Regions from separate parts of the Zobellella aerophila genome, predicted to be linked through region 3. Evidence: predicted binding sites of a transcription regulator. Region 3 holds the regulator's gene; each other region holds the start of a gene.
The links. The regulator sigma-54, encoded in region 3, starts transcription at its own class of promoters, with help from an activator protein. The targets are predictions, from matches to a motif close to TGGCACNGTTTTNGCTT.
Positions count from the first base shown of each region.

Region 1 (10,718 bases), on a different contig from region 3:
ACCATGTTGGTCATTTCGGCCTTGCGCTCGCCCAGTTTTTCCATCACCGAACCCTGGCTGTTTTCTTCCACGTCCACGGTCAGAGTTTCGAAGGGCTCCATCTTGACGCCGTCTTCTTCCTTCAGGATAACCTCGGGACGGGACACCGCCAATTCGAAGCCTTCGCGACGCATGTTCTCGATCAGGATCCCCAGGTGCAGCTCGCCCCGGCCGGAAACGCGGAACTTATCGGGATCACCAGTTTCTTCCACGCGCAGGGCCACGTTGTGCACCAGCTCCTGGGTCAGGCGCTCGAGGATATTACGGGAGGTGACGTACTTGCCGTCCTGGCCGGCGAAGGGTGAGGTATTAACCTGGAAGGTCATGGTCACAGTCGGTTCATCGACCGACAGCGGCGGCAGGGCTTCTACCGCGCCCTGGGCACAGACGGTATCGGAGATCTTCAGCTCGCCCAGGCCGGTGATGGCCACGATATCGCCGGCATTGCCTTCGGTGACTTCATGGCGCTTGAGGCCCAGGTAACCCATGACCTGGCCAATCTTGCCGTTACGGGTCTTGCCGTCGGCACCGATCACGGTAACCTGCTGGTTCACCTTGACGGTACCGCGCTTGATACGGCCGACGCCGATAACACCCACATAGGAGGAGTAATCGAGCTGGGAGATCTGCATCTGCAGGGGGCCTTCGATGTCGGCATCGGGTACCGGCACCTGATCCACTATGGTCTGGAACAGGGCGGTCATGTCCTCGGCCGGGGTATCGGCGTCGAGAGAAGCCCAGCCGTTCAGGCCGGAAGCGTAGACCACCTGGAAGTCCAGCTGGTCATCGGTGGCGCCCAGGTTGTCGAACAAATCGAACACCTGGTCCATTACCCAGTCGGGACGGGCACCGGGCTTGTCCACCTTGTTGATCACCACGATCGGCTTCAGGCCCTGGGCAAACGCCTTCTGGGTCACGAAGCGGGTTTGCGGCATGGGACCTTCCTGGGCATCGACCAGCAGCAGCACCGAGTCTACCATGGACATGACCCGCTCGACTTCGCCACCGAAGTCGGCATGGCCCGGGGTGTCCACGATGTTGATGCGGTAGTCCTGGCCTTCGGGAGAAGTCCAGCGAATGGCGGTGTTCTTGGCAAGAATGGTAATGCCGCGCTCCCGCTCTATATCGTTGGAGTCCATGACCCGCTCTTCGGCTTCACCGCGTGACTCCAGCGTGCCTGACTGCTGCAGCAGCTTGTCTACCAGGGTGGTCTTGCCATGGTCAACGTGGGCAATGATGGCGATATTACGTAAGTTGTCTAACATTCCTGCCTCAAAAATACCGGGGTGGATAAAAAATGGTCGGTCATTTTACTCGGCCACCGATGATCTGCCTAGCAGATTTGAAAATTACTGTGCAACGACTGTTCAAGCGGGCCAGAATGCACCATGATGGCCATTGCCAGCGGGCATTTGCACCAAAAAGATCCAGGAATGCACCACAGTGGTGCAATGCCGGCATATTCTGGCCTGTGCCTGAGGTTAAAATCCCTGTGTGACAACGGGTTGACGATCTGGCATGGTTTTCGCTTTATATTTTGGCAACTGATGAATTTGCTCATCAGACCCTAGGATAATTAATTTTGGAGGTCGACACAGATGTCAGCTGAAAACGTAATGGCTATGATCAAAGAACACGATGTCAAATTCATCGATCTGCGTTTTACCGATATCAAAGGTAAAGAGCAGCACGTTACCTTGCCGGTCAACCAGATCAATGAAGATTTCTTCGAAGACGGCAAGATGTTCGATGGTTCTTCCATGACCGCCTGGAAAACCATCCATGAGTCTGACATGGTGCTGATGCCTGACGCCTCTACCGCGGTGATGGACCCCTTCACCGAAGATGCCACCCTGAACATCCGCTGCGACGTGCTCGAGCCCAGCACCATGCAGGGTTACGACCGTGACCCGCGCTCCATCGCCCGCCGCGCCGAAGAATACCTGGTATCCACCGGCATCGCCGACACCGTGCTGATCGGCCCGGAACCCGAATTCTTCATGTTCGATGACGTGCGCTTCAGCACCGACATGTCCGGCAGCTTCTTCAAGATCGACGATGTGGAAGCCAAATGGAACTCTGGCCGCGACTACGAAGAAGGCAACAAGGGCCACAGGCCCGGCGTGAAAGGTGGTTATTTCCCGGTTGCCCCGGTTGACTCCTCCCACGACATCCGCTCCGCCATGTGTCTGATCATGGAAGAAATGGGTCTGGTGGTTGAAGCCCACCACCATGAGGTGGCCACCGCAGGTCAGAATGAAATTGCTTGTAAATTCAATACCCTGACCCTGAAAGCGGACGAGATCCAGATCTACAAGTACGTCGTTCACAACGTCGCCCACGCGTTCAACAAGACCGCGACCTTCATGCCCAAGCCGCTGGTAGGCGACAACGGCTCAGGCATGCACGTGCACCAGTCCCTGGCCAAGAACGGTGAAAACCTGTTCTCCGGCGACCTGTACGGCGGCCTGTCAGAAATGGCGCTGTTCTACATCGGCGGTATCATCAAGCACGCCCGTGCCCTGAACGCCATCACCAACCCGTCCACCAACTCCTACAAGCGTCTGGTGCCCGGCTTCGAAGCCCCGGTGATGCTGGCCTACTCCGCCCGTAACCGTTCCGCTTCCATCCGTATCCCGCTGGTCAGCTCACCCAAGGCCCGTCGCATCGAGACCCGCTTCCCGGATCCGGCCGCCAACCCTTACCTGTGCTTCGCCGCGCTGCTGATGGCCGGCCTGGACGGTATCCAGAACAAGATCCACCCGGGCGATGCCATGGACAAGGATCTGTACGACCTGCCGCCGGAAGAAGCCGCCGAGATCCCGACCGTGGCCGTTTCTCTGGACAACGCCCTGGACTGCCTGGACAAGGATCGCGAGTTCCTGACCCGTGGCGGCGTGTTCACCGACGACCTGATCGACTCCTACATCAAGTACAAGCGCAAGGAAGCCGAGATGATCAACATGGCTGTTCATCCGCTGGAATTCGATCTGTACTATTCCGTATAAAGCCAACAGCCACAGGCTGGAAGCTGGAAGTCAAAGGGCCCGGGAAACCGGGCCCTTTTCTTTGGTCCGAGCCTTGGATACCGCCGCTTGCGGCTTATCGGCGGAGGTGCCCTGTTGCCTTTCTCTTCGTCAATTCAAACAGCCGGGCTGGCAGGCTTAAACACTTCCCGCTCACAGCACCTGGTGGCGGGAAACAGGTTCAGCAGCCTGTGCACCAGATAGACGCAGCACAGGGTCAGCAGTACGGCCACCGTCAGTGAACTCATCCGGTACAGGGCGCTGTACACCAGATCGTGCTCCGGCGTGACATACTGACCAAACAGAATACCTATGGTGGTCAATCCCGCGAAACCGACCCCGGGCAAGCCCTCCTTGGCGTGCACACGGGCAAACAGCATGGCGCAAACCCAGAACGCCGGCATCAGCAACAACAAGTGATGGTAATGGTCATAGAGCAGCAGCTGGAACAGCATGCCCAGACCACAACCCAGCAGGGTACCTGTGCAGCGCTGCCGGCCCGACTGTACCGACCCGGCAAAGCTCATGGGGAACAGGACGAGCACGGTGGCCACCTGAGCCGACAACGAGTCGGCCAGATCCACCGTCTGGAAGACCACGAAACTCAAGGTCGCCACTATGGCTCCCAACAGCGCCTGGTGGCGGATCAGGCTGGCGCCCTTCTCCGGCAAGGCCCGCGCCTGGGGTGGCTCGGTATTGGGCAGCAGGGCATAGAGCAGATAGGCCACCGCCACCGCCAGCACCGAGGCGGTGATATTGCTCATCGCCATATCCATCAGATCGAACTGCCGATAGCTGGCAAAGTGCAGCATGATACTGAGGCTGACGCAGCCCGTGGCCCCGAACAGCATCAGCGGCCCCTTGGCCATTAAAAAGAAGCGCGCCAGGAACAACACGAACACCGCCACCGTATAGGCCGGCGGCCAGTGGCTCAGCAGCCCGGGCAGGAGCATGATCTCCAGGGAAGTAAGCAGGGACGAGCCGATAAACTGCAACGCCACCAAACGGTTGAGCACCGGCACCATGCCCAGCAGCAACATGGGGTAGACGGTAAAGAACACCCCGAAGTTCCAGTTCATCCCCTTGGCCAGCAGCATGCCGGCGGTACTGCCGATGGCAACCCGCAGGCAGAGTCGCAGCCGATCTTCACTCAGCTCCATGCCGCCTCCTAGTACAGATAGCGCAGCTGACTGACCAACCAGGCCTGCATCCTGCCCAGCCCACGCAACAACAGGTTATCGCTGGGATACAGCTGCACCGTGGCCTTGGCACCGGTGGCCAGCGGCGGCCAGTCCTGCTCCAGGCGGATATGGGTGCGCAGCCGCTGGGCGTCACGCACCCAGCGATCCGAGTTGGCCGGCTGCGCCAGCCGGCCGTCGGCCAGCTGCTGGCCGTCGCGCACCCCACTGTCGATATTGCTGATCCGACCGCTGAAGATCTGCCCGGGCAAGGCATCGAAGACGATATCGACCGGCGTGCCCCCGGCCACATGACGCAGGCTTTTTTCCCGCAGATCCGCCGTCACCCAGGCCTGGTCCGACACCAGCGCCAGCAACGGCTGACCGACCTGGGTATAGGTGCCCTCCTGCAACTGCAGGTTGCCGATCTTCCCGGACACCTCGGCCCGCACCCGGGTGCGGGACAGGGCCAGCCGGGCCTGGCTGAGGGCATTTTCCGCCTGCCGCAACTGCACCTCGCCCGCCTTGCCCGCCTGCACCGTCTCGCCCAGCCGGGCTTCGATGGCCCGCAGCCGGCTCTGCGCCTGCTCCGCCCGGCTGGCCGCCTGTTCCCGCTGCTGCACCGACATATGCCCCTGCCGGTGCAGGCGGCCGACCCGCCTGGCCTCCCGCGACAGTTCATCCGCCTGGATCCGCTCCTGCTGCAGGGTCGCTTCGGCGGCCTGCCGGGCCGCCCCTAAGCGCCCCTGCTCCACCCTGGCCAGCGCCAGCTTGAGTTCGGCCTGCTGCTCGGCCAGCCGATAGTCGCTGTCATCCACCTCAAACAGCAGGGTGCCCGCCTCGACGTGCTGATTATTCTCTACATATACCCGGCTCACCTGGCCGGCCACCCGAGCCGCAACCGGTGCCACAAAGCGCTGAACCTGGGCCTGGGGCGTCATCGGCATATAGTTGTCGGCGAGAATAAAATAGGCAAAGAGCAGGAAGAAGGCGAGCAGCGCCCCCCTGACCCAGCGGCTGAAACTTTGTTCTGGAGTCATGATTACCTCAGCTTGATAAGTGGGAATGGCCGCTGATGTGCTGCAGGTTATCCTTGATTTGCTCCATCACCCGACTGAAATGCTGTAAATCCTGTTCACTCAGGCCCGTCAATATCTGCTGCCTGCTGTCGTCCAGTACTTTTTCCATCTGCACCAGCAGGGGCGTGGCCTGCTCGGTGAGATGCACTGTTTTGGCGCGTCTGTCATCGGGACAGGGGCGGCGCTCGATCAGGCCTGCCGCCTCCAGCCCGTCCAGGGTGCGTACCAGGGTCGGATTTTCCACCCCGACACAGCGAGCCAGCTGGGTCTGCAACACACCGTCTTTCAATCTCAGGTGGTAGAGGGTGATCCAGCGGCTTTGGGTCAGGCCGAGCGGTTTAAGCCGTTCGTCATTCACCCAGCGCCACTGACGCACGATATAGGCCAGGGTCATACCCAATGTATTCATCTCAGCTCCAATATAGTTAGCATGCTAATTATATTCTTGCTAATTTTTTGTACAAGATTTATTTATCTCACCGATGCCGTTCACTATGCTTAGAACATGCTCAAGCCTTTGGGGGCTGTGATGAAATACTGCTTGTTACCCCTGCTGCTGAGCCTGCCGGCGGCGGCCGACCCCCTGTACCAGCGGGTCGATGACAGCGGGGTCGGCCATGCTTCCGAACGCCCCCACCCGGACGCCAAGACCGCCCCGGTGAACCCTGTAGTGCCTGTCCCGGACAGCCTGCCACCGGCAACCATGCCCGCCGCCGACGACTCCTCGCCCATGGCCGCGGCTCCGCCCCTGCCCATTACCAACTACCAGGTTAGCTTCGGCCATCCGAGAGATGGTGACACCCTCTTCGAACACCAGGACAGGGTCCGCCTGACCGCCCTCCTCGACCCGCTACCGGAACACTATCAACTGGAGCTGTGGCTGGATGGCCAGGCCGCCGTCCGGGTCAGTAACTGCACCAGCCTGACCCTGGAAAACCTGGCGGAGGAGCAATACCAGGCTTTTTTCAAGCTGCTCGATAAAGACGGCAAGTTTCTTGCAGAATCTTCTACCATAACCTTCTACCTACACCGGGCTCGGGTCGAGCAGGCCAGCCAGGACGCACCATAAGGCTGCAGACCGCATCCGAGCCGGTTAGAATAAATGCACCATGTTGGTGCAACCACCATTGAGAGGGCAAGGTGTTGGGATCCCAAATCACCACCAAAGCGATTATCGATAACCTGCTGACCGCCGTGCTGGTGGTCGACGGCAGCTTGTCGGTCTGTTTTGCCAATACCGCCGCCGAGCAGTTGTTGACCCTGAGCCAACGCCGGCTGCAGGAGGCCTATCTTGATCATCTGGTCGAGGATATTTCCCTGGATACCCGGCGTATCAAGCGTTGCATCGAGACCGAGCAGGGTTTTACCGACAGCGAGGTGCAGTTGGTGATCGACGGCGCCCCCCGTTGGGTCGATGTGACCGTCTCGCCGTTTATTCTCGAGGGTAATACCCTGGCCCTGATCGAACTGCGCCTGATCGATCAGCAAAAGAAAATCAGCCAGGAACTGCAGCAGCGGGCCCAGCAGCAGGCGGCGCGGGAGCTGGTGCGCGGCCTGGCCCATGAAATCAAGAACCCGCTGGGCGGCCTGCGCGGCGCGGCCCAGTTGCTGGAGCGGGAGCTGGCGCAGGAAGAATTGAAAGAATTCACCCAGCTGATCATCGCCCAGGCCGACCGGTTGCGGAACCTGGTAGACAGGCTGCTGGGGCCTCAGCGACCGGGGCTGCGTCAGGTCACCAATCTGCATTCGGTGCTGGAGCAGGTCCGGCAGCTGGTGGCCATGGAGATCCCCCAGGAAATCCACATCGGCCGCGACTATGACCCCAGCATCCCCGACTTTGAAATGGATCCCGAGCAATTGCAGCAGGCCATACTCAACATAGTGCGCAACGCGGTCGAGGCCCTGGCCGGCCGGGGGCAGATCCAAATCCGCACCCGCACCGCCTTCCAGGTAATGCTGCAGGGGCGTCGCTACCGGCTGGCGGCGGAAATCCGCATCATCGACGACGGCCCCGGTATTCCCGAGCAACTGCGGGACACCCTCTTCTATCCCATGGTGACCGGCCGGGAAGGCGGTACCGGGCTTGGCCTGTCGATTGCCCAGGATCTGATCCATCAGCACCAGGGCCGCATCGAATGCCAGAGCCGGCCGGGGCACACCGAATTTATAATCTATCTGCCGCTACGACGATAGGAGGACTTATGGCTGAACTGGTATGGATAGTGGACGACGACAGCTCAATCCGTTGGGTACTGGAACGGGCCCTGGGTCAGGCCGGTTTTCGTTGCCACAGTTTTGAAGATGGCGAGAGCGTGCTGGCGGCCCTGCCTCAGGGCCGGCCCAGCGTGGTGATCTCCGATATCCGCATGGGCGGCATGGATGGCCTGGAACTGCTCAATGCCATCCACCGTCAGGCCCCCCAGCTGCCGATCATCATCATGACGGCCCACTCGGATCTGGACAGCGCGGTCAGCGCCTATCAGCATGGCGCCTTCGAGTATCTGCCCAAGCCCTTCGATATCGACGATGCGGTCGCCCTGGTGCAGCGCGCCGTGGCCCATCTCAAGGAGAGCAAGTCCAAGGGCAAGGTCGTCGAGCAGGAGGCCGTCAATGCCCCGGAGATCATCGGCGAAGCCCAGGCCATGCAGGAGGTATTCCGGGCCATAGGCCGGCTGGCCCGCTCCTCCATCTCCGTGCTGATCAACGGCCAGAGCGGGACCGGCAAGGAGCTGGTCGCCCACGCCCTGCACAAGCACAGCCCGCGCGCGCGTAATCCGTTTATCGCCCTCAATATGGCGGCCATCCCCAAAGACTTGATCGAATCCGAGCTGTTCGGCCATGAAAAAGGCGCCTTTACCGGTGCCAACAGCGTGCGTCAGGGCCGTTTCGAGCAGGCCGACGGCGGCACCCTGTTCCTCGATGAAATCGGCGATATGCCGCTCGATATCCAGACCCGGCTGCTGCGGGTGCTGGCAGATGGCCAGTTTTATCGGGTCGGCGGCCATCAGCCGATCAAGGTGGATGTGCGTATCATCGCCGCCACCCACCAGGATCTGGAACAGAAGGTGGAGGCCGGGGATTTCCGGGAAGACCTGTTCCACCGGTTGAACGTGATCCGGGTGCATATGCCAGCGCTGAAGGACAGGCGGGAAGACATCCCCAAGCTGGCCCGGCATTTCCTGGCCCGGGCGGCCAAGGAGCTGTCGGTAGAGGCCAAAAGCCTGCATCCGGATACCCAGGCCTATCTGCAAACCCTGTCCTGGCCGGGCAATGTACGTCAGCTGGAAAATGTCTGCCGCTGGCTGACGGTGATGGCGTCCGGCCAGGAAGTGCTGATCGCCGATCTGCCCCCCGAGTTGATGCACAAAGAGCGAGAAAAAGAACGGGACGGCACCGGCTATGACTGGCGCCAGTCCCTGAAAGAATGGGCCGAACAGGCGCTGGCCAAGGGCCAGCAGGATCTGCTGGCCGATGTGCAGCCGGAATTTGAGCGCATCCTGCTGGACTGCGCCCTGAGCCACAGCCAGGGCCATAAACAGGAAGCCGCCCGCCTGCTGGGCTGGGGGCGCAACACCCTGACCCGCAAGTTAAAAGAATTGCATGGTGACGACAGCCTGGTCGAGGACTAACATCTAGCGGAGACTGCAACGATTAAGGAAAACACCATGATAGACCCAAGCCTGCCCCTGCTCGATCTGCACCGCCACCTGGACGGCAACATTCGGGCCGCCACCATACTGGAGCTGGGGCGCGCCTTCGACATGATGCTGCCGGCCACCGAACTGGCCGGACTCAGACCCCATGTGCAGGTAGTGGACAATGCCCCGGATCTGGTGTCTTTCCTCAGCAAGCTGGACTGGGGCGTCAAAGTGCTGGGCGACTACGATGCCTGCCGCCGGGTCGCCTTCGAAAATGTCGAAGATCTGCAAAGCGCCGGCATCGATTATGCCGAGCTCAGATTCAGCCCGGCCTATATGGCCATGAGCCACGGTCTGGATCCGCAGGGGGTGGTAGAGGCGGTGATCGATGGCGTGGCCGCCGGCAGCCGGGATTTCGGCATACCGGTCAAGCTGATTGGCATCATGAGCCGTACCTTCGGCCAGGACGCCTGCGAGCGGGAGCTGGCCGCCTGCCTAGCCCACAAAGACAGGCTGGTGGCGATGGACCTGGCCGGTGACGAGCTGGGCTTTCCCGGCGAACTGTTCAACGATCATTTCAGGCGGGTGCGGGAGGCGGGCCTGCGCATCACCGTCCATGCGGGCGAAGCCGCCGGCGCCGCCAGCATCTGGCAAGCCATCCGGTCGCTTGGCGCCGAGCGTATCGGCCACGGGGTCAACGCCGTGCAGGATCCCGCTCTGTTGAGCTACCTGGCCGAACAACGTATCGGCATCGAATCCTGCCTGACCTCCAACCTGCAGACCAGCACGGTGGCCGAGCTGAGCAGCCATCCAATACACCGCTTCCTGGAGCTCGGCATACCGGTCTGCCTGAATACCGACGACCCGGCGGTAGAAGGCATTGAACTGCGCCATGAATACCAGATCGCCGCCGTCAGGGCCGGGCTGACCCCGGCTCAGACCCGCCTATGCCAGGAAAACGCCCTGGCCATGGCCTTTATCAGCGCCGGGGAAAAAGCCGCGCTGCTGACGGCCAGCGCCGAACGACAATAGCAGCAGGACTCCTTCTGGCTCTGTCTCTGGATAGGCTGATCGTGCCCGACAGGGCACGGCACCTCCGGGTTATTGCAACAACACTAAGATGCCCGAGCCCAAGGCAAACACCAGCACGAACTGACGCAGGAAACGGGCGTTGACCGTCTTGTGTACCAGCTGGCTCAGGATCAGGCCGGCCGCCAAGGCCGGCAGCATCCAGCCCACCGGTAGCAGCAGCTCACCGTGCAGATGGCCGCTGGCCGCCAACACCAGCAATGACACCAGTTCACCAATCAGAAAGCACAGCGCCACCGAGGCACGCAGGGTCGCCACCGGCATATGCTGATAGACCAGGGCCAGGGGCGGCCCGCCGATACCGGTGGCGGTCTCGGTAATGCCGGTGATGATCCCGGTAGAAACAAAGGCCTTGCGGCCCGGAGAGAAGGCCGGAGCCAACCAGCTGACCAGGGAGGCGGCGATGGTAGACACACCGATCAGGATATTGAGCTGATTCAGGGGCAACACCACCAGCACCCAGAGCCCGCCAAAAGTCCCCAATACCCGGCCGAGAGATATCCATTTAGTGCCCAACAAATCGATGGCGTGCCGTTCCCGCCAAGCGACCAGTGCGTTGAGCGGCAACATCAGCAACAGCAGGCTAATCGGCAGCAACGACGGTGCCAGCAGCCCCAGCACGGGCGCCACGACCAAGGCAAAGCCCATGCCGGTAGTACCCTGGATAAA
Region 1 is NZ_BAABCX010000003.1:72,343-83,060, reverse strand. Features, by position in the region: gene typA (translational GTPase TypA) at 1-1,304, opposite strand, end outside; gene glnA (glutamate--ammonia ligase) at 1,638-3,047, shown strand; gene ABD806_RS11880 (DUF2955 domain-containing protein) at 3,182-4,225, opposite strand; gene ABD806_RS11875 (HlyD family secretion protein) at 4,234-5,283, opposite strand; gene slyA (transcriptional regulator SlyA) at 5,291-5,731, opposite strand; gene ABD806_RS11865 (DUF4124 domain-containing protein) at 5,852-6,391, shown strand; gene glnL (nitrogen regulation protein NR(II)) at 6,463-7,515, shown strand; gene glnG (nitrogen regulation protein NR(I)) at 7,524-8,951, shown strand; gene add (adenosine deaminase) at 8,988-9,992, shown strand; gene ABD806_RS11845 (sulfite exporter TauE/SafE family protein) at 10,062-10,718, opposite strand, start outside.
Region 1: glnA (glutamate--ammonia ligase) is a predicted target of sigma-54. The motif match lies at 1,554-1,570, and genes of this name have one in related genera.

Region 2 (10,718 bases), on a different contig from region 3:
GCGTTCAAATCCAGGCTACGGGCCAACCGCGGCCTGCCGGCGGCGCTGCGCACCGTGCTGGAGCAGGTTCCTGCCTCGGCGCACCCCATGGACGTGCTGCGCACCGGCTGCTCCATGCTCGGCAACCTGGAAACCGAGCTTAAATTCAGTGAGCAGCAGGACGCGGCCGAGCGCCTGCTGGCGCTGTTGCCGGCTATCCTCTGCTATTGGTATCGCTACACCCATGACGGCGTGCGTATCGAGACCGCGCTCGATGATGACAGCCTAGGAGGCCACTTCCTGCATATGTTGCGTGGCCAGTATCCGCCCGAGCTGGATGTCAAGGTGATGCACTGCTCGCTTACCCTCTATGCTGAACACGAATTCAATGCCTCTACCTTCGCCGCCCGGGTATGTTCCTCCACCCTGACCGACCTGCATTCGGCGGTCACCGCCGCCATCGGTACCTTGCGCGGCCCCCTGCACGGCGGCGCCAACGAGGCGGCCATGGCCATGATAGAACGGTGGAGCAGCCCCGAGCAGGCCGAGACCGAGCTGCTGGAGATGCTCAAGCGCAAGGAAAAGGTTATGGGCTTTGGCCATGCGGTCTACAGGGTGAAAGATCCGCGCAATGCCCTGATCAAGCCCCTGGCCAAACAGCTGGGGCAGGCGGTGGGCGATCGGGTACTTTACCCGGTATCGGAGCGGGTGGAAGAGGTGATGTGGCGGGAGAAAAAACTGTTCGCCAATGCCGACTTTTATCATGCCTGCGCCTATCACTTCATGGGTATACCCACCAAGCTGTTTACGCCTATTTTTGTGATGAGCCGGGTCACCGGCTGGACCGCACATATCATGGAGCAGCGCGCCCATAATCGCATCATCCGTCCCACCGCCGATTACGTGGGACCGGGCCACCAGGACTGGCTGCCGATAGAGAAGCGCTAGGAGCCGTGGTTGGGAACCTGGGATTGGGAGCTCGAATGCCAATCCCCAATCCCAGTGCAAATTAAAAGGATACCGAGATGAGTGCCAATTTCGATCTGAACCAGAGGCCCGAGCCGGATCAGCTGCTGGTGGCTATCGCCGACTATGTGGTCAATGCGGACATTGCTTCCACCGAGGCCTACAATACCGCCCGCCACTGCCTGATGGATACCCTCGGCTGCGGCCTGCTGGCCTTGCGTTTCCCCGAGTGCACCAAGCACTTAGGACCCCTGGTGCCCGGCACCACGGTACGGCACGGTGCCCGGGTGCCCGGTACCTCTCACGAACTGGATCCGGTGACCGCCGCCTTCAATATCGGTTGTATCATCCGCTGGCTGGATTTTAACGACACTTGGTTGGCCGCCGAATGGGGGCATCCCTCCGACAACCTGGGCGGTATCCTGGCCACTGCCGACTACCTGAGTCGGGTGGCGGTGGCCCGGGGCAGGCCGCCGCTGACCATGAAAGAGGTGCTGACCGCCATGATCAAGGCCCACGAGATCCAGGGGGTCCTGGCATTGGAAAACAGCTTCAACCGGGTGGGTCTGGATCATGTGCTGCTGGTGCGGGTAGCGTCCACCGCCGTGGTTACCCGCATGCTCGGCGGCAATCGTGAGCAGATAGTCGATGCCCTGTCCCAGGCCTGGGTCGACGGCTGCTCGCTGCGCACCTATCGCCATGCCCCCAACGCCGGTTCGCGCAAGTCCTGGGCGGCGGGGGACGCCACCGCCCGCGCCGTGCGCCTGGCGATGATCACCATGAAGGGAGAGATGGGTCTGCCTTCGGTGCTTACCGCTCCCAAATGGGGATTTTATGACGTGCTGTTCAAGGGGGAGGCGTTCAAGGTCAAGCAGCCCCTGGCCAGCTATGTGATGGAAAACGTGCTGTTCAAAATCAGCTTCCCGGCCGAGTTTCATGCCCAGACCGCGGTCGAATGTGCCGTGCATCTCTATCCGCAGGTGAAAGGCCGCATCGACGACATAGACCGCATCCGGATCCACACCCATGAGTCGGCAGTGCGGATCATCTCCAAGGTGGGCGCCCTGGCCAACCCGGCCGACCGGGATCACTGCCTGCAATACATGGTAGCCGTGCCCTTGCTCTATGGTGACCTGGTGGCCGAGCACTATGAAGACAGCTTCCATCTGGGAGACGCCCGCATCGACCTACTGCGTGACAAGATGGAGGTAGTGGAAGAACCGCGCTACAGCGCAGAATACCTGCAGGCCGACAAGCGCGCCATCGCCAATGCCATCCAGATCTTCTTCAAGGATGGCACCAGCACAGAGAAGGTGGAGGTGGAATACCCCATCGGTCACCGGCGCCGTCGTGACGAGGGCATTCCGGTGCTGGAACGCAAGTTTATGCGCAACCTGCAGACCCGTTTTCCCGAAGGACATTGCCGGCAGATCCTGAGTCTGTGCCTCGATCAAAAACGACTGGAAGCCACCCCGGTCAACGAATTTATGGCGTTATTCGTCATCAACTGAGGCGATGGCATTGCCCTGTTCGCCAGCCTGTATCCCGGGAGCATGATAGTTCTAGCCCGGGATGCTCGCATACTCGGCTGGTTTCATCCCGCTTGGCTCCGTATTGCTCCTCTCCTTCCATTGCCTATCCGCCTGGCACTTGCCATTAAGGCGAGTAAGCCCTGATCTTTGTTGAGACCACCCCTCTGCTGGCTGCTAGTTATCTTATTGATTTATATATCAATTAAATTAATTGACGGTAATTGTAGGCAATAAGTTGATTATTTTATTTTTGTGACCTTAATCACAAAAATGTTAATCATGAACAAAATTTATAACATCGTTAACGATAATCTAGTAAGTTTGTTCACACGGTTTTGTTATTTTTGTTTTATTAAACCTGATTTTTTCACAACAACCTTGGCAATTTGTCAATCGAACCTAAGGTTCGGTAACAATTGTCGCAGCACACCAACAGGGAGATGTAACCCATGGCTGCACATGAAATGAACAACCCCGAGCTAATGCCGTCTACGGACAAGGACCGGGATATCAATATCTGGGACTTCACCATGCTCTGGGCGGGGATGACCATCAACATGGGTGCCTTTACCATGGGGGCCCAGCTGTACCCGGGGTTGTCTCCCTGGACCATTATCGGCGCCATACTGGCCGCCTATGCCATCGTCACCACTATCCTGATCCTGGCCGGCGATATCGGTATCCGCTATGGCATTCCCTTTACCGTTTATATCCGCTCCTGCTTCGGTTATCAGGGGGCGAAAATACCGGCGGCCTTCCGCGCCATTCCCGCCTGTTTCTGGTTTGGCTTCCAGACCTGGGTCGCGGCGGTGGCCATCGGCAAGGTGCTGGAAATGTGGATTGGTTATTCCAACACCACCATCCTCATCCTGGTCTTCGGGGTTTTGCAGGTGGTCAACGCGATTTACGGCATGAAAGCCATGGCCAAGTTCGACTGGGTCGCCATTCCGGCGCTGACCATACTGATCGGTCTGGTGACCTTCTGGTTGCTGAAAACCAACAACGCCACCATAGGTGACGTGCTGGCCGCACCTTCCCTGGATAACGGCTCCTTCTGGTTCGCGGTGATGGCGATAGCCGGCATCTGGATCACCATGGGCCTGAACAGCCCGGATATGACCCGCAAGCTGGAGCGTTCCCGCGACCACAGCAGCAACAATTTCTTTATCCGTAACCGCAAGCCTTTTTTTGCCCAGATCACCGGCCTGATCGTGATCGGCTCCGGTATCCTGATGGTGGGCATGATAGGCGGTATCCTGACCGGTACCTGGGATCCTATCGAGATCGTGACCAACTCCATGAGTTCGCCCATCGTGCTGCTCCTGAGCATGCTGACCATCGCTTTCGCCCAGTGGTCCACCAACACCGCGGCCAACCTGATGCCGTCCGCGCTGATCCTGATGAACGTCTTCCCCCGGTTGAACTTTGCCCAGGGAGTGGCCATTTCCGGTGCCATCGGCCTGCTGATGATGCCCTGGGTATTTGCCGATAACCTGCTGTGGTTCAGCGTGATCACCTCGGGCCTGCTGGGACCGGTGGCCGGTATCATGCTGGCCGACTTCTATCTGCTGCGCCAGGGTCAGCTGGACGTGAACGATTTCTATGACCCCAAAGGACCCTTTGTTTACCAGAACAACTACAACCTGCGTGCCTTCCTGGTGTACGGGCTGTCTTTCCTGGCCAGCGTTGTTTTTATGGATCTGGCGTTCTTTGTCGGCCTGACGGTGAGCGTGGTGGGTTACACCCTGCTGATGAAACCCATCGCCAAGCCGGCGCAGACCGTAAAACTGCAAGTCGAAGTCTGATATAGCAAAGCGTAAGTCCGTAAGTTTTGGCTCCCATGCTCGGTATGGGGGCCTTTTTTATTTCCGCCAGTTGGAAGGCCACTCCGGGCATCAGCTTATGAGCTATGCACCATCTTGGATTGCCTGCATTCCTGCTTGCACCAACATGGGGAAACAACGCCGAATCCTCCAGGGCAGGTGCTCTCACTTATCCACGATAAATATATAAGCTGTTAATATAGTTTAACTTTTTAATATTGGCACGAATTATGTAGAGCATTGTATACAGAATATTTGATGTAGAACCGCCTTTATGATCCCAATCCCTGCCCGTATAACGGAAGCTGCTGCCCAGATCCGCGGGTACGGCCAGCAGCGTAGCTGGTTAGCCCGACTGGATATGCGGTTGGAGGCGGACCGCGAGCGTACCCGGCTCAAGGGGTTGGAGTTTGCCGGTCCCTTGCGTATTCAGCGGCCTTTCTATCCGGAAGGGGGGGTCTGCCACCTCTATGTGTTGCACCCACCCGGTGGCCTAGTCTCCGGTGATCGACTGGCCATTAGTGTTCATGCGGGCGCCGGGAGCCAGAGCCTGCTGACCACCCCCTCCGCCGGCAAGATCTACGGACGCGACAGCGACGGCGTGGCGCAGGGCCAGTCGGTGTTTTTACAGCTGGCGGATAACGCCGGATGTGAGTGGCTGCCCCAGGAAACCATCGTCTATCGCGATGCCAATGCTGTGCTGGATACCCGTATTGAGCTGAGTGGAGATGCCCGTTTTATCGGCTGGGATCTGGTTTGCCTGGGCCGTCCTGCCGCTGGAGAAACCTTTGATGCCGGTCGCCTGAGCCAGGCCATCCGCTTATGGCGCGATGGCCGCCTGCTGTTGAACGAACGGCTGCAGCTGGAAGGCGGTGACTCTTTGCGGCACAGCCGGGTGGGCCTGGCTGGTCATTGTGTGTTCGGTACCCTGCTGGCCTCGGGCCCTGGGTTGGGTGATGAACTGATCATGCAGCTCAGAGAGGTCCTGCCCACGCCTGATTTTACTGTGACCGAGCGACTGGGTGTGCTGCTGGTGCGTTACCTGGGCTCTGATATGAGTGCCTGCCGGGGCGGTCTGTGGCGGGCCTGGGCCTTGATCAGGCCGGCCGTGCTGGCACGGCCGGCTTGCATCCCGCGTATTTGGTTGACCTGAGGAGAGTAAGATGGAACTGAGTCCAAGAGAAAAGGACAAGCTGCTGCTGTTTACCGCCGGCCTGCTGGCCGAGCGCCGGCTGGCGCGGGGCCTGAAGCTGAATTATCCCGAGTCGGTCGCCTATTTGTCCGCCGCCATCATGGAGGGTGCCCGGGACGGCCGTACCGTGGCTGAGCTGATGGGCAGCGGCCGCAACTGGCTGACCCGGGAGCAAGTGATGGACGGCGTGCCTGAACTGGTGAAGGAAGTGCAGGTGGAGGCAACCTTTCCCGACGGCACCAAGCTGGTCACCCTGCACGATCCCATTCAATAGGAGGCCTTATGATACCGGGAGAAATTCAACTAGCCGCGGGCGATATCGAGCTCAACACCGGCCGCGAGCGGCGTACCCTGGTGGTGGCCAATACCGGTGATCGGCCGATACAGGTGGGCTCGCACTATCACTTCGCCGAGGTCAATCCGGCGCTCAGCCTGGATAGAGCGCAGGCCCTCGGTTTTCGCCTGGATATCGCCGCCGGCACCGCGGTACGCTTCGAGCCGGGCCAGAGCCGCTCCGTGCAGCTGGTGGCGCTGGGCGGCAAACGCCGGGTGTATGGTTTTCGGGGAGAGGTGATGGGGCCACTGGGAGAGCAGGTTGAATAACATGAGTCGTGCCGCCTATGCGGAGATGTTCGGCCCCACCACCGGCGATCGGGTACGGCTGGCGGACACGGATCTGTGGATCCAGGTGGAGCAGGATTACACCTGCTATGGCGAAGAAGTGAAGTTCGGCGGCGGCAAGGTGATCCGCGACGGCATGGGCCAGAGCCAGCTGGGCGATGCCGAGACCCTGGATACGGTGGTAACCAATGCCCTTATTCTCGATCACTGGGGCATCGTTAAGGCCGATATCGGCATCAAGGGCGGTCGCATCGCCGCCATCGGCAAGGCAGGCAACCCGGATATCCAGGACGGCGTCACCATCAACATCGGTCCGAACACCGAAGTGATCGCTGGTGAAGGCATGATCTTGACTGCCGGCGGGGTGGACTCGCATATCCATTACATCTGTCCGCAGCAGGTGGAAGAAGCCATCTGCTCCGGTATTACCACCATGATCGGCGGTGGCACCGGGCCGGCCACCGGCAGCAAGGCCACCACCTGCACGCCGGGCGCCTGGCATATCGCCCGCATGCTGCAGGCCACCGATCAGCTGCCGATGAACTTCGGTTTTCTCGGCAAGGGCAACGCCAGTTTGCCGGAGGCTCTGCGGGAACAGCTGGATGCCGGCGCCATGGGATTGAAGCTGCACGAGGATTGGGGCACCACGCCGGCGGCCATCGATTGCTGCCTGTTGGTGGCGGAAGAGTACGATGTTCAAATCGCCATTCACACCGACACCCTCAACGAATCCGGCTTTGTGGAAGACACCCTGGCGGCGTTCAAGGGGCGCACCATCCACACCTACCATACGGAAGGGGCCGGCGGCGGCCATGCGCCGGATATCCTCAAGGCCTGCAGCCTGTCCAATGTGTTGCCGTCCTCCACCAACCCGACCCGACCCTATACGGTCAATACCGTGGACGAACACCTGGACATGCTGATGGTATGCCATCACCTGGATCCCCATATTCCCGAGGATGTGGCTTTCGCCGATTCCCGCATCCGCAAGGAAACCATAGCGGCGGAAGACATTTTGCAGGATCTGGGGGTGATTTCGATGATCTCCTCCGACAGCCAGGCCATGGGCCGGGTAGGGGAGGTGGTGTGCCGTACTTGGCAGACCGCCCACAAGATGAAACAGCAGCGCGGCCTGCTGCCGGAAGACCTGGCCCTGGGCTGCGACAACTTTCGGGCCAAGCGCTATATCGCCAAGTACAGCATCAACCCGGCCATCACCCACGGTATCAGTCACGAGGTGGGCTCGGTGGAAGTGGGCAAGCTGGCCGATCTGGTGCTGTGGAATCCGGCCTTTTTCGGCATCAAACCGGCGCTTATCCTCAAAGGCGGCACTATCGCCTATGCGCCCATGGGTGACGTTAACGGCTCCATCCCCACCCCCCAGCCGGTGCACTACCGACCCATGTTCGGCGCCCAGGGCAAGGCGGCGGCGGCCACCAGCCTGACCTTTGTCAGCCAGGCTGCATGTAAGCGGGATCTGGCCGGTGAACTGGGGCTGACTCGGCAGTTGGTGGCCTGTTGCAATACCCGCAATATCAGGAAGCAGGATCTGATCCATAACGGTGCCACTCCTGTGCTTGAAGTCGACGCCCAGACCTATGAAGTGCGTTGCGATGGGGAACTGCTGAGCTGCGAACCGGCCGAGGTACTGCCTCTGGCCCAGTTGTATATGTTGTTTTAACGGGGGCTATACCAGCCATGTCAGGAGCAACACGCCGACTCGCCGTAAACCCATCCGTGGTAGCTCCGCTGCGCAATCTGACTGCCAGGGAGGGCGGGAATGTCGAAATTGCAGGAGCATTTTTCGGCCCTGGCGCAGAGGGCCGGCTTGGTTATCCCCTGACATGGCCTGCATGGCCAACGCATAACTGGAGTTCAAGAATGTTGCGAATTACTCATAACCTGGGCCAGAGCGCGCGCCCAGCCGAAGACCGGCTGACGCTGACTTTTGAAGTGCGGCAGAAGGGGCGTTTTAAAACCGTCAGCGATAACGGCACCGAGCTGGGCGTTTTTCTGGAGCGGGGCCAGGTTCTGGCCCAGGGTGACAAACTGAGCAGTGAATGTGGGCGGATTTTCGAAGTGGTGGCCCGGCCTGAGCCGGTGATCACCGCCCATGCCAGCGGCTGGCCCACCTTTGCCCGTGCCTGTTATCACCTGGGCAACCGTCATGTCACCCTACAGCTGGGCGAGTGCTGGCTCAGGTTCCAGCCCGATCATGTTCTGGAGCACCTGGCGGTACACCTGGGCCTGCGCCTGGAGGCGGGTGAAGCCTCTTTTCATCCCGAGTCCGGCGCCTATCAAGGGCATCAGCATGAACACAGTCATGGACACGACCATGACCACTGATGGCAGCCAGGCCGGCCAGTTGCTGGCGCTGCTGCATCTGTCCAGCCCGGCGCTGCCGATCGGGGCTTTTGCCTATTCCAGCGGTCTGGAGTCGGCGATTGAACTGGGTTGGGTCAAGGATGAAGCCTGCCTGCAGGACTGGCTGAGCGGCATGCTGCGTGGTCTGGCTTATCTGGATATTCCCGTGCTGCTGCGGCTGGCCGCCGCCGGAGAGCGGCAAGACAGCGTACAGCTCGGTTACTGGAGTGATTTTCTGCGCGCCAGCCGGGAAACCCGCGAGCTGCTGTTTGAAGACGAGCAGCAGGCCAGGGCGCTGATCCGTCTGCTCAAGGGGCAGGGACTGGCGGTGTCGGCCTTGCCGCCGCAGCCGGCCTTTATGGCGGTGTACAGCCTGGCTGCCCGCCACTGGGGCCTGGACCCGCAATGGGCGGCGCTGGGCTGGCTGTGGGGCTGGCTGGAAAACCAGCTGTCGGTGGCCAGCAAGACCCTGCCGCTGGGCCAGACCGCGGCCCAGCGGCTGTTGTTGGCGTTGAAGCCGGCGCTGATCGAGCACTTGCAGCTGGCGGAAACCCTGGATGATGAGCAGCTGGGCTTGAGCCTGCCGGGGCAGGTTCACGCCAGCTGCCTGCATGAAACCCAATATTCCCGTTTATTTCGGAGTTGATGATGACAACACAATGTTTACGCGTGGGCGTCGGCGGGCCAGTGGGCTCGGGCAAAACCGCCCTGCTGCGCCAGCTGTGCCTGGCGCTGCGCCAGCACTACAGCCTGGCGGTGGTGACCAACGATATCTACACCAAGGAAGATGCCGAGTTTCTGCTGCGCCATCAGGCGTTGAGTGAAGACAGGATCATGGGTGTGGAAACCGGCGGCTGCCCCCATACCGCCATCCGTGAAGATGCCTCCATGAATCTGGCCGCCATCGACACCCTGCAGGTGCGCCACCCGGATTTGGAGCTGGTGCTGGTGGAAAGCGGCGGCGACAACCTGTCGGCCACCTTCAGCCCCGAACTGTCGGATCTGACTCTCTATGTGATCGATGTCTGCGCCGGTGACAAAATCCCCCGCAAGGGCGGCCCGGGTATCACCAAATCCGATCTGCTGATCATCAACAAGACCGATCTGGCGCCCATGGTCAACGCCTCGCTGGAAGTGATGGACAGAGATGCCAGGCGCATGCGCGGGGAGCGGCCCTTTGTGTTCAGCAACCTGGTGAGGGGCGACGGCCTGCAGGAAATTATCCGGTTTATTCAGCGAGAGGGTATGTTGCGACCCCTGCCCGACGATTTTGTCATTGAAGGAGAGCAGCCATGAGCAAACGCATAAAAACAGCCATGATCAACAACACACTGATTGTCCTGACGGCCTCTGCCCCGGCGCTGGCCTTTGCCCATACCGGCCGTGAGACCCAGGGCCTGGTGTTCGGCCTGTTGCACCCGCTGCTGGGTTGGGATCACCTGCTGGCCATGGTGGCGGTGGGCATGCTGGCGGTAGCGGGCCGGGAGCGCCCGGCCAGGCAACTGCCGCTCGGTTTTGTCGGCTTTATGCTGGTCGGCGCCTTGTTCGGCCTGGCCGGTATCAGCGTAGGCGGCCTGGAGGCGGGCATCGTGCTGTCAGTGGTGGTGCTGGGACTGATGATGAGCACAGGCCGGGTCGTCCGCCCGGCTATTGGCGCCGGATTATGCGCCCTGTTCGGCTTGCTGCACGGTAATGCCCACGGCCTTGAGCTGCCCGCTTCGGCGTCGGCCATCGGTTACTTTGCCGGCTTTGTGCTGGCGACGGGCCTGCTGCATGGCGCCGGCTGGCTGGCTGCAGGCAGATTGCATGCCACCTTGGTCCGGATTGCCGGTGTTGTCATCAGCGGCGTCGGGATCATGGCCGCCATCTAAATCCTCGCCGTCAGCTTGCCGCTGGAAGCCGGACATCGACAGTCTGGCTTCCGGCTTGACACTCGCATCCTCTATGGCAGATCGGCCCCATGATTGCCAAAGGCTTCTCTTGAGTCGATAATTTTAGGCACGTTTATCGATACAGTAGATCCTCCTATGCTAGACAAATATTTTCACCTGAAAGAGCTGGGCACCAATGCGCGCCAGGAAGTGGTGGCCGGCATCACCACCTTCCTGACCATGGCCTACATCATCTTCGTCAACCCCGCGATCCTGGCCGAGACGGGCATGGATCACGGTGCCGTATTCGTGGCCACCTGTCTGGCGGCGGCCATCGGCTGTCTGATCATGGGGCTGCTCGCCAATTATC
Region 2 is NZ_BAABCX010000001.1:1,159,013-1,169,730, reverse strand. Features, by position in the region: gene prpC (bifunctional 2-methylcitrate synthase/citrate synthase) at 1-927, shown strand, start outside; gene ABD806_RS05405 (bifunctional 2-methylcitrate dehydratase/aconitate hydratase) at 1,005-2,456, shown strand; gene ABD806_RS05400 (cytosine permease) at 2,927-4,282, shown strand; gene ABD806_RS05395 (urease accessory protein UreD) at 4,575-5,453, shown strand; gene ABD806_RS05390 (urease subunit gamma) at 5,464-5,766, shown strand; gene ABD806_RS05385 (urease subunit beta) at 5,775-6,095, shown strand; gene ureC (urease subunit alpha) at 6,097-7,794, shown strand; gene ureE (urease accessory protein UreE) at 7,995-8,459, shown strand; gene ABD806_RS05370 (urease accessory protein UreF) at 8,425-9,123, shown strand; gene ureG (urease accessory protein UreG) at 9,123-9,773, shown strand; gene ABD806_RS05360 (HupE/UreJ family protein) at 9,770-10,348, shown strand; gene ABD806_RS05355 (NCS2 family permease) at 10,505-10,718, shown strand, end outside.
Region 2: ABD806_RS05395 (urease accessory protein UreD) is a predicted target of sigma-54. The motif match lies at 4,520-4,536, and genes of this name have one in related genera.

Region 3 (10,718 bases):
GCGACGAAATACTGTCCCTGCTGCCGGTACTCAAGCGCCGTGGCCTGCCGCTGGTCTGCATCACCGGCAATCCCGGCTCCACCATGGCTAAGGAAGCCAATATCCACCTCTGTGCCCGGGTAGAACAGGAAGCCTGCCCCCTCGGCCTGGCACCCACTTCCAGCACCACGGCGGCGCTGGTACTGGGTGACGCCCTGGCGGTTGCCCTGCTGGAAGCCCGCGGTTTTACCGCCGATGATTTTGCCTTGAGCCACCCGGGTGGCGCCTTGGGCAAGCGGCTGTTACTGCGGGTCGCCGATATTATGCACAAGGGAGACAGGGTGCCCAGGGTTGGTCCCCAGACCCTGATTATAGAGGCATTGCTGGAGATAGGCCGTACCGGTCTGGGTTTTACCGCCGTGGTGGACGAACATCAGCAACTGATGGGCGTCTATACTGATGGGGACCTGCGCCGCACCCTGGATCATTGCATCGATGTTCACCAGACCCCCATTAGCCAGGTAATGACCCGTCACTCCATTACCGCCCATGCCGGCATGCTGGCGGCGGAGGCGGTCAAGCTGATGGAAGAAAAAGGCATCAGCGGGCTACTGGTGGTCGATGAGCACAACCGGCCGGTGGGCGCCTTCAATATGCATGACCTGTTACGGGCGGGAGTCATTTAATGGAACAGCAAACTCTCTATGGTCCTGTGGCCAACACCGTATGGAAACGTCTTGCCGACGTCGGCCTGCTGATTTGCGATGTCGACGGGGTACTTTCAGACGGAATGATCTATCTGGGCAATCAAGGGGAAGAATATAAAAGCTTCTGCACCAAGGATGGTTTCGGTATCAAGGCCCTGCTCAATGCCGGCATCCAGGTGGCGGTGATCACCGGTCGGGATTCCCGCATCGTCAGTGAACGTATGGCTTCCCTCGGGGTTCGCCATGTGTACCAAGGCCAGGGCGACAAGTGGCACAGCTACCAGGCGCTGTTGGGTACCCTCAAACTGATGCCAAGCCAGGTGGCCTATATCGGCGATGATGTGGTCGACCTGCCGGTGATGCGGGACTGCAGCCTGGGGGTAGCGGTCAAGGATGCCCATCCTCTGGTCCTGCGGGATGCGGATTATATTACCCGTGTGGCGGGTGGATTCGGTGCCGTGCGCGAACTTTGCGATCTTATCCTCGCGGCTCAGGGCAAACTGGAGCAAGCCCAGGGCATGAGCGTATGAACCGGCAGACTTGGCTGTTTGCCGTGCTGCTGCTGTTCGCCCTGGTATGCTGGCAATGGCTCAGGCCCGCGCCCCCCAACTCCGGCCAGGATCAGAATTATCAGCCGGACTTTATCGCCAAGGACCTGAGCAGCCTGCAATACAATAACCTGGGCCTACCCTACCGGGGAATGAATGCGGAGCATGCGGAATACTACGGAGGCCTGGCCATGACCCTGCTGGAAAAACCTGTTATCTTGCTCTATTCCCCCGATGGCCGGCCCCAATGGCAATTGAGTGGTGATGAAGGCATTATCAATACCGACGACAACGCCATCCTGAGAAAGTCGGTGCTGGGCCAAAGCCTGCAAAGTGAGGCTCTGATTGACACCATTTCAACCGAATACCTGGAAATGGACTTTGTGCATAATCAGCTACGCTCAAATCAGGCAGTGATGCTGCGCGGCCCCGGATACCATACCCAGGGCCAGGGCTTGCTGGGCAGACTCGAACAACAAACCGTGGAATTATTAAATGGCACCCAGGCAACTTATAACCCTTAGCGTCACCGGCCTGCTGGCGCTGTCGCTTAACCTGGCTCAGGCCAAGGAATCCGATTTCAGCCAACAGGTTACCATAGACGCCGGCCACCAGCTGGTCGAGCTCTCTGACGACAAAGTCACCTTCAGCGACAAGGTAGTGGTCAAACAGGGCAGCATCGATGTTCGCGCCGATAAGCTGGTGGTGATCCGCAATGCCGAGGGGCTACAGTCCATGACCGCCTACGGCGCACCCGCCACCTATTCCCAAACCCTGGAAAATGGCCAGCCGGTGCGTGCCGAGGCGCGGGAAATTCATTACGACATCAAAGCCCGCACTATCACCCTGTTACGGGATGCCAAACTGAAACAACGGGACAACACCGTCAGCGGCCACCGCATCCGTTATCATATCGACAGGCAGCAGATGGAAGCCGAAGGTCAGGGCCAGCAAGGCAGGGTCACTACCGTCTTCCTGCCGGAGCAGGTAGAAGACCTAGAGAATAATACGGGTAAACAGGACTGAGCCATGGCGATACTGAAAGCACGGGGTTTACAAAAAAGCTATAAGGGACGCCAGGTGGTGGCCGATGTCAGCCTGACCGTCAACACCGGCCAGGTGGTCGGCTTGCTGGGCCCCAACGGCGCGGGGAAAACCACTTCCTTCTATATGATAGTGGGCCTGGTACAACGGGATGCAGGCAGCATTACCATAGATGACCAGGATATCAGCCATCAGCCCATGCATGTCCGGGCTCAGTCCGGAATCGGCTATTTGCCCCAGGAAGCATCGATCTTCCGTCGCCTGAGTGTGGCCGATAACCTGATGGCGGTTTTGGAAACCCGTCAGGATCTGGACAGCCCGAGCCGTAACGAAAAAATGGAACAATTGCTGGAAGAATTCAATATCACCCATATCCGGGACAGCCTGGGCATGAGCCTGTCCGGTGGGGAACGTCGACGGGTAGAAATTGCCCGGGCCCTGGCGGCCGATCCCCGTTTTATTTTATTGGATGAACCCTTCGCCGGTGTCGATCCCATTTCGGTTATCGACATCAAAAAAGTCATACTGCACCTGCGCGACCGGGGGCTCGGTGTGCTGATCACCGACCATAATGTCAGGGAGACCCTGGATGTCTGCGAACGCGCCTATATTGTGAGCCACGGACACCGGATTGCCGCCGGCACCCCTGCCGAAATTTTGAGTAATGAGCAGGTGAAAAAAGTCTACCTGGGTGACCAGTTCAGCCTCTGAATCGGCTCCGCACGGCACAATCGCGGCATAATTAACAAGGACTTACCGAACAGATGAAGCCAACACTCCAGTTACGTCTGGGTCAGCAGTTAACCATGACTCCCCAGTTGCAACAAGCCATCCGGCTGTTGCAACTCTCCAGCCTGGAACTGCAGCAGGAGATCCAGCAAGCCCTGGAGGCCAACCCCTTGCTGGAGCAGGAAGAGCCGGACACCATTGAGGTTGCGGAGCCCCGCCAGGATGACCAGATGGCCACGGACACCGCCATGGAGCAGAGCAAGCTGTCCGACGAACTCCCCACCGACAGCCAGTGGGACGATGTCTACAGCGCTTCCACCAGCGGCCCTGGCCCTGCACCGGACGGGGCCGAGGATATGGTATACCAGGGTGAAACCACCGAGACCCTGCAGGATTACCTGCTTTGGCAGATGCAACTGACCCCCTTCAGCGACACCGATCAGGCCATCGCCACCACCATTATCGACGCCATCGACGAGGCCGGTTACCTGACCATAGGTATTCAGGATATCTGTGACGCGGTTGCCGGCGATGAGCTGGACATTGAGCCGGAAGAGGTCGAAGCTGTATTAAAAAGGATCCAGCATTTTGATCCCATCGGCGTTGCCGCTCGTTCGGTACAGGAGTGTTTGTTGATCCAGCTTGAGCGCTTCCCGCCCGACACCCCCTGGTTACCCCAGACCCGGGAAGTCATTACCCAGCATATGGACCTGCTCGGTAACCGGGACTATCGCACCCTGCAGCGCAAGGCCAAACTGAAGGAAGAGGAGCTGCGCGCCGTGCTGGCCCTGATCCAACAGCTCGAACCCAGGCCCGGCAACAGCGTTCTCCAGAGCAGCTCTGAATACGTGATCCCCGATCTGGTGGTGACCAAGCGTCAGGGGCTCTGGACGGCTGAGCTGAATGCGGATGCCATGCCCAAGGTTAGATTGAACCAAACCTATGCCGCCATGGCCAAACACACTAAGGACAGTCGGGATAGCCAGTTTATCCGCAGTCATCTGCAAGACGCCAAGTGGTTCATCAAGAGTCTTGAAAGCAGAAATGAGACCCTGCTCAAGGTTGCCAATTGTATTGTGGAACAACAACAGGCATTCTTTGAACAGGGAGAGGAAGCCATGAAGCCCATGGTGCTGAATCATGTGGCCGAAGCCGTGGAGATGCATGAATCAACCATCTCCCGGGTGACCACCCAGAAATTCCTGCATACCCCCAGGGGCGTGTTTGAGCTGAAGTACTTTTTCTCCAGCCATGTAGGAACCGACGATGGTGGTGAATGTTCCTCCACCGCAATTCGTGCCCTGATCAAGAAGCTGGTCAGTGCAGAAAATCCGGCCAAGCCATTAAGCGACAGCAAAATCGCACAGTTGCTGGCCGAACAGGGGATACAAGTGGCCCGTCGAACCATCGCAAAGTACCGCGAGTCTCTGGCCATCCCCCCTTCCAATCAGCGTAAACGCCTGGTTTAAGGCAGACCAAGAAGGAAGACGTTATGCAAATAAACCTGACTGGACACCATGTAGAAATCACCGATGCACTACGTGACTATGTGAATAGCAAATTTACCAAGTTGGAACGTCACTTCGATCATATTACCAATGCGCACGTCATCCTTAACGTGGAAAAATTACAACAGATTGCCGAGGCCAAGCTGAATGTCAGCGGCGGAGAAGTGTTCGCCAATGCCCAGCATGAAAACATGTATGCGGCTATCGACGGCTTGATCGACAAGCTGGATCGCCAGATCATCAAACACAAAGAGAAGCTCAAAAAAATATAACCATGGAAGTCGCCGATATATTAAGCAGGGACTGCACCCGCAGTGCAGTTCCTTGTACAAGCAAGAAACGCGCCCTGGAAATCATCAGCGAGCTGGCCGCCCAACATCTGAACATCAACAGCCAACAGCTTTTTGACTGCCTGCTGGCCCGGGAAAAAATGGGTACCACCGGCATAGGTAATGGTATCGCCATTCCCCATGGCCGTATCGGCAATGAAAATAAGGCGACGGCGGTACTGCTGACCTTTGCCGAGTCGGTGGAGTTCGATGCCATCGACAACCAGCCGGTAGGGCTGGTTTTTGCGCTGCTGGTGCCGGAACAAGAATGTAAACAACACCTGAAAACCTTGTCGCTTATCGCCGAAAAGCTCAGTAATAAGCAGGTTTGCAAACAACTACGCCAGGCCACCAGCGACGATGAATTGTACCAAATCATGATTTCTGCCTGAGGAGCTGGTATGCAACTGGTTATCGTGAGTGGCCGCTCAGGCTCGGGTAAGACAGTCGCCCTGCGGGTACTGGAAGACCTAGGCTACTATTGCGTCGATAACCTGCCGGTTGAACTGCTGCCCGACCTGATCAACATGCGTCTGGCCCGTCCGGGTGAAGTGGCGGTTAGCATAGACGTGCGCAACCTGCCCGACAGCACCGAAAAGCTGGAGGCCTGTCTGGCCGAAATCAGATCGATGGCAGAGGTCAACCTCTCCAGTATTTTTATCGATGCGGAAAACAGCGTGCTGATCCGTCGTTTTGGCGACACCCGCCGTCTGCATCCCCTGTCCAGGGAGAGCCTGACTCTGGATGAAGCCATCCGGGAAGAAACCCACTTGCTTGCCCCCCTCTCTTCCGATGCGGATCTGCGCATCGATACCTCCAACCTGAGTATTCACGATCTGAGCGAGGTGATCCGTGAACGCGTGCTTGGCAAGAAGGAGCGCGAGCTAAACTGGGTATTCGAGTCGTTCGGTTATAAACACGGCGTCTCCAAGGATGCCGACTTTGTTTTTGACGCCCGTTTTCTACCCAACCCCCACTGGGTCGCCGAACTCAGGCCCTTTACCGGCAAGGATGAGCCGGTCGCCATCTATCTGGCCAGCCAACCCGAGGTGATGAAGTATCTGTGGCAGATAGAAAACCTGCTGCTCACCTGGATGCCTCATCTGGAACGCAATAACCGCAGCTATGTGACCGTCGCCATCGGTTGCACCGGCGGTCAGCACAGATCCGTCTACCTCGCCGAGCAGCTGGCGCAGTCCTTCAAAAGCATGGGAAAAAACGTGCAAGTCCGCCACCGTACATTGGAAAAACGCAATGCCGAAAATTGAACGGGATCTGGAAATCGTCAACAAACTGGGACTCCATGCCCGCGCCGCTGTTCAGCTGGTGCAATTAACGCAACAATTCGATGCCATCATCACCGTCTGCAATCAGGAAAAACAGGCCCCTGCCAACAGTGTCATGGGCCTGCTGATGTTGGAAACTGCCCAGGGCCATGCCATCCGGGTGGTAGTAGAAGGCCCGGAGGCCGAGGCGGCGATGGATGCCGTAGCCCGCCTGGTGGCAGATCGTTTTAACGAATCGGAATAAATAGGGTAAAATTCATATCCAATTGAATTCACCCACTAGGAGCCCCGGATGACTGAGCCCCTTGACCAGGAAAGGACAACGGATCAGCTGGAAACCATCGGCCGGGCCCTGGACAGCGGCATGTTCATCCATGTGCGGCGTATGCTGCAACAGATGCGTCCCGGCGACGTCGCCTGGCTGCTGGAATCCTCTCCCGCTCCCAGCCGTAAGGTCCTCTGGCAACTGGTCGACCCGGATGATTACGGCGAAATTCTGGAAGAGCTGTCGGAAGAAGTCCGGGACGGCATCATCCGGCTGATGGATCCGGAAAAGCTGGCCAACGCCCTGGAAGACATGGAGTCGGACGATCTGGCCTATGTGCTGCGAGATCTGCCCGAACGCCTGTATCGCCAGGTGCTGACCCAGATGGACGAGCAGGACCGGCTCAGGGCCGAGCAGGCCTTGTCCTACCCGGAAGACACCGCCGGCTCGATCATGAATACCGAATTCATCACCCTGCGAGCGGATGTCACCATCGACGTGGTGCTCCGCTACCTGCGCCTGCGCAACGAGTTGCCGGAAGGCACGGATACCCTCTATGTGGTGGACAAGGACAACCGCCTGCTGGGAGACATGTCACTCGCCAGCCTGGTGGTACAGGCTCCCGCCACCACGGTCGCCGAAGCCATGGATACCCAGGTCGAGGCCATCCCCCTGACCATGTCCGATGTCGAAGCCGCCAACCTGTTTGAGCGCCATGACTGGCTGTCGGCACCTGTGGTCGATGAGAACGGCATCCTGCTCGGCCGGATCACCATAGATGACGTGGTGGATATCATCAGGGAAGAAGGGGAGCACTCCATGATGGGCATGGCCAAAATGGACGTCGATGAAGACACCTTCGCTCCGGTACTGCCCAGCGCCAAACGCCGGACCATCTGGCTGACGGTGAATCTCTGCACCGCACTGATTGCAGCCAGTGTCTCCAACATGTTTGAAGCCACCCTCTCACAGCTGGCTACCCTGGCGATACTGATGACCATAGTCCCTTCCATGGGCGGCATCGCCGGCAACCAAACCCTGGCCCTGATGATCCGCGGCATGGCAGTCGGCCATATCAGTGACAGCAACGCCCGCTGGCTGCTGACCAAGGAAGCCCTGGTCGGCCTGATCAACGGCCTGATCTGGGCGCTGGCCATCGCCGTGGTGGTCAGCATCTGGAAAGACAGTATCGCCATCGGCCTGGTCATCGCAGCCGCCATGTTTATCAACCTGGCGGTGGCCGGCTTGGCCGGCGCTCTGATCCCGCTGGTGATGCGCCGCTTCAACATAGATCCCGCACTGGCCGGCTCCATGGCGCTGACCACCATTACCGATACCGTCGGCCTGTTGTCTTTCCTGGGACTGGCGACCCTGCTGCTGCTGAACTAATGCTTGGGACTTGGGACTTGGGACTTGGGACTTGGGACTTGGGACTTGGGACTTGGGACTTGGGACTTGGGAGCAGAGTTTGTCCTGCCAATCACCAATCACAAGTCCCTGATCACCGCCGTTACTGCCCCGCGATCTTCATCTGATCGATCAATACCGAGCCGGTCTGCAGGCTGGAGCGGGTTTCCACATCGGTACCGATGGCTTGAATGCCGGCGAACATCTCCTTCAGGTTGCCGGCGATGGTGATCTCTTCCACCGGGTAGGCAATTTCCCCCTTTTCCACCCAGAAGCCGGCGGCGCCACGGGAATAGTCACCATTCACTATGTTCACCCCCTGGCCCATCATCTCGGTCACCAGCAGGCCGGTATCCATCAGCTTCAGCAACTGTTCCAGGTTCTGGCCACTGCTGGCCACCTGCCAGTTATGGATGCCGCCGGCATGGCCGGTCACTTCCATGCCCAGCTTGCGGGCCGAATAACTGGTCAACAGATAGCTCTGCAATATCCCCTGTTCGATAATATTGCCGGCACGGGTGCGCACACCTTCATTATCGAAAGGCGAACTGGCCAACCCCTTATCGAGGTGAGGCTGCTCGCTGATGGTCAGCCACTCGGGGAAAATACGGCTGCCCAGGGCATCGAGCAGGAAAGAGGATTTACGGTACAGGCTGCCGCCGCTGATGGCCATCACCAAGTGGCCAAACAGACCGGATGCCACATCCGGGTGAAACAACACGGGCACCCGGGTGGTGCCTATCTTGCGGCCGCCCAAACGGCCCAGGGTACGAGTCACGGCTTCGTCGGCCACCTGTTCGGGAGTCCATAGATCGGCCAGGCTACGGGCCGATGTATAACCGTATTCGCGCTGCATATCCCCGTCTTGTTCACCGATCAGCACGCAACTCATGCCGAAGCGGGTACCGCTATAGCCCTTGATAAAACCATGGCTGTTGCCGTAGACCCTGGTCCCCAGGGTACTGGAGAAACTGGCACCGTCGGACTGTTTGATGCGCCCGTCCTGGCCCAGGGCATGGCGCTCGCAGCGCAGCGCCAGCTCGATGCCGAACTCGGGCTCCAGATCGGCGGGAAAACACATGGCCACCTCGGGCGCATCCCAGGCCAGATCCCCGGACTCGGCGATGCCGGCAAAGGGATCCGGAGAGGTATAGCGGGAAATATCCAGGGCGGCGGCGACCGTCTTGGCAATCGCCTCGGGCCGTAAATCAGAGGTGGATGCCGAACCTTTGCGGCCGTCCCGATAGACGGCGATACCAAGGGCGCCATCCTTATTGAATTCAATATTTTCCAGTTCGCCATTGCGGGTATTGATCGACAACCCCGTCTGTTTGCTGATCGACACTTCCGCACTGTCTGCCCCCAGCCGCTTGGCCGAGTCCAGTGCCTGCTCTACCGCCAGCTCCAGCTGGCGTTGCTCTGTTTGAATGTCTGCTGGGTTCATGATGATGATTTGTCGCTCCGTTATGGGGTTAGCATAACAGACCCCTGCGTCCCTTGGGAGAAGCTGGTAATATATATGTAAATGTCTGTTGTTACGGAAAGCCTATGCGCCACCATGATGAACACCCCGACCAGGACGACGAGATCGAATGGGTCAGTAAAAGCCAGATGAAACGGGAAATGCACGCCCTGCAGGAACTGGGCGAAGCCCTGATCAAGCTCAAACCGAGTGAACTGGCCAAGGTGCCGTTAGATGATGAGTTGCAGGACGCCATCGCCCTGGCGCACAAGCTGATCGGCCGGAAGGAAAGAGAGGGCCTGCGCCGCCACCTGCAGTATGTCGGCAAGCTGATGCGCAGCCGGGATGTGACCGCCATAGAGCAGTCCCTGGCGGCCTTCGATCACAAGAGCGCCACCGCCAACGCCCATTTTCACCGCCTCGAGCAATGGCGCGACCGCCTGGTCAAGGAAGGCGACAAGGGCGTCGATGCGCTGCTGGCCGAATATCAGCGACTGGACCGGCAGAAGTTACGTCAGCTGGCACGTCAGGCCCGCAAGGAACTGGCTGCCAACCTGCCCCCCAAGACCTACCGGGAGCTGTTTCAGTACCTGAAGCAAAACCTGGAGCCCTAACCCCAGGTTAAAACAACAACGGGAGCCTAGCTCCCGTTGTTAGTCTGGGTATATACGGAACCTCATATTAGAAGCACATGTCCGCAGGTTTCTTACCCATTTTTTTCAAGTTGGCACAATGACGGTTATCGATACCGTCACCCTCGCTCTGCACAACCATATCTTTAACAATCGGATTCTGGTTGGCAACTGTACTTGCCTGGACTGGCATTAAGATCAAACCCAGTACAGAGGCAAATGCAATAGAAAGTAGCGTTTTCATAATAAGCCTCCTCACACCGTTGCATAGAAAGCAACTGTATTAGTATGACCCATATATGCTCTCACTAATTACAGAAAAAGCCTTTTTCGTTCTGGTTGATAATTAACCACTACTGGGTGCCGCCGACCGTCAATTGATCCAGCTTCAGGGTCGGCTGCCCGACCCCGACCGGGACGCTCTGGCCATCCTTGCCGCATACCCCGACACCTGCATCCAGTGCCAGATCATTGCCTACCATGGACACCTGGCTCATGGCCTCGGGACCATTGCCGATCAGGGTGGCTCCCTTGATCGGTGCGGTCAGCTTGCCGTCTTCGATCAAATAGGCCTCAGACGCCGAAAACACGAAACGTCCGGAAGTAATATCGACCTGGCCACCGCCGAAATTGGGCGCATAAATCCCCCGTTTGACACTCCTGATAATCTCTTCGGGGGGGGTCTCCCCCGGCAGCATATAGGTATTGGTCATCCGCGGCATAGGCAGGTGGGCGTAGGACTCCCGCCGGCCATTACCGGTGGGCGCCGTCTTCATCAGGCGGGCATTCAGTTTATCCTGCATATAGCCCTTGAGGATGCCG
Region 3 is NZ_BAABCX010000002.1:776,128-786,845, forward strand. Features, by position in the region: gene ABD806_RS11250 (KpsF/GutQ family sugar-phosphate isomerase) at 1-665, shown strand, start outside; gene kdsC (3-deoxy-manno-octulosonate-8-phosphatase KdsC) at 665-1,216, shown strand; gene lptC (LPS export ABC transporter periplasmic protein LptC) at 1,213-1,758, shown strand; gene lptA (lipopolysaccharide transport periplasmic protein LptA) at 1,730-2,260, shown strand; gene lptB (LPS export ABC transporter ATP-binding protein) at 2,264-2,989, shown strand; gene ABD806_RS11275 (RNA polymerase factor sigma-54) at 3,043-4,476, shown strand; gene hpf (ribosome hibernation promoting factor) at 4,500-4,787, shown strand; gene ptsN (PTS IIA-like nitrogen regulatory protein PtsN) at 4,790-5,236, shown strand; gene rapZ (RNase adapter RapZ) at 5,246-6,112, shown strand; gene ABD806_RS11295 (HPr family phosphocarrier protein) at 6,099-6,374, shown strand; gene mgtE (magnesium transporter) at 6,423-7,784, shown strand; gene pmbA (metalloprotease PmbA) at 7,906-9,246, opposite strand; gene yjgA (ribosome biogenesis factor YjgA) at 9,351-9,878, shown strand; gene ABD806_RS11315 (hypothetical protein) at 9,946-10,140, opposite strand; gene tldD (metalloprotease TldD) at 10,250-10,718, opposite strand, start outside.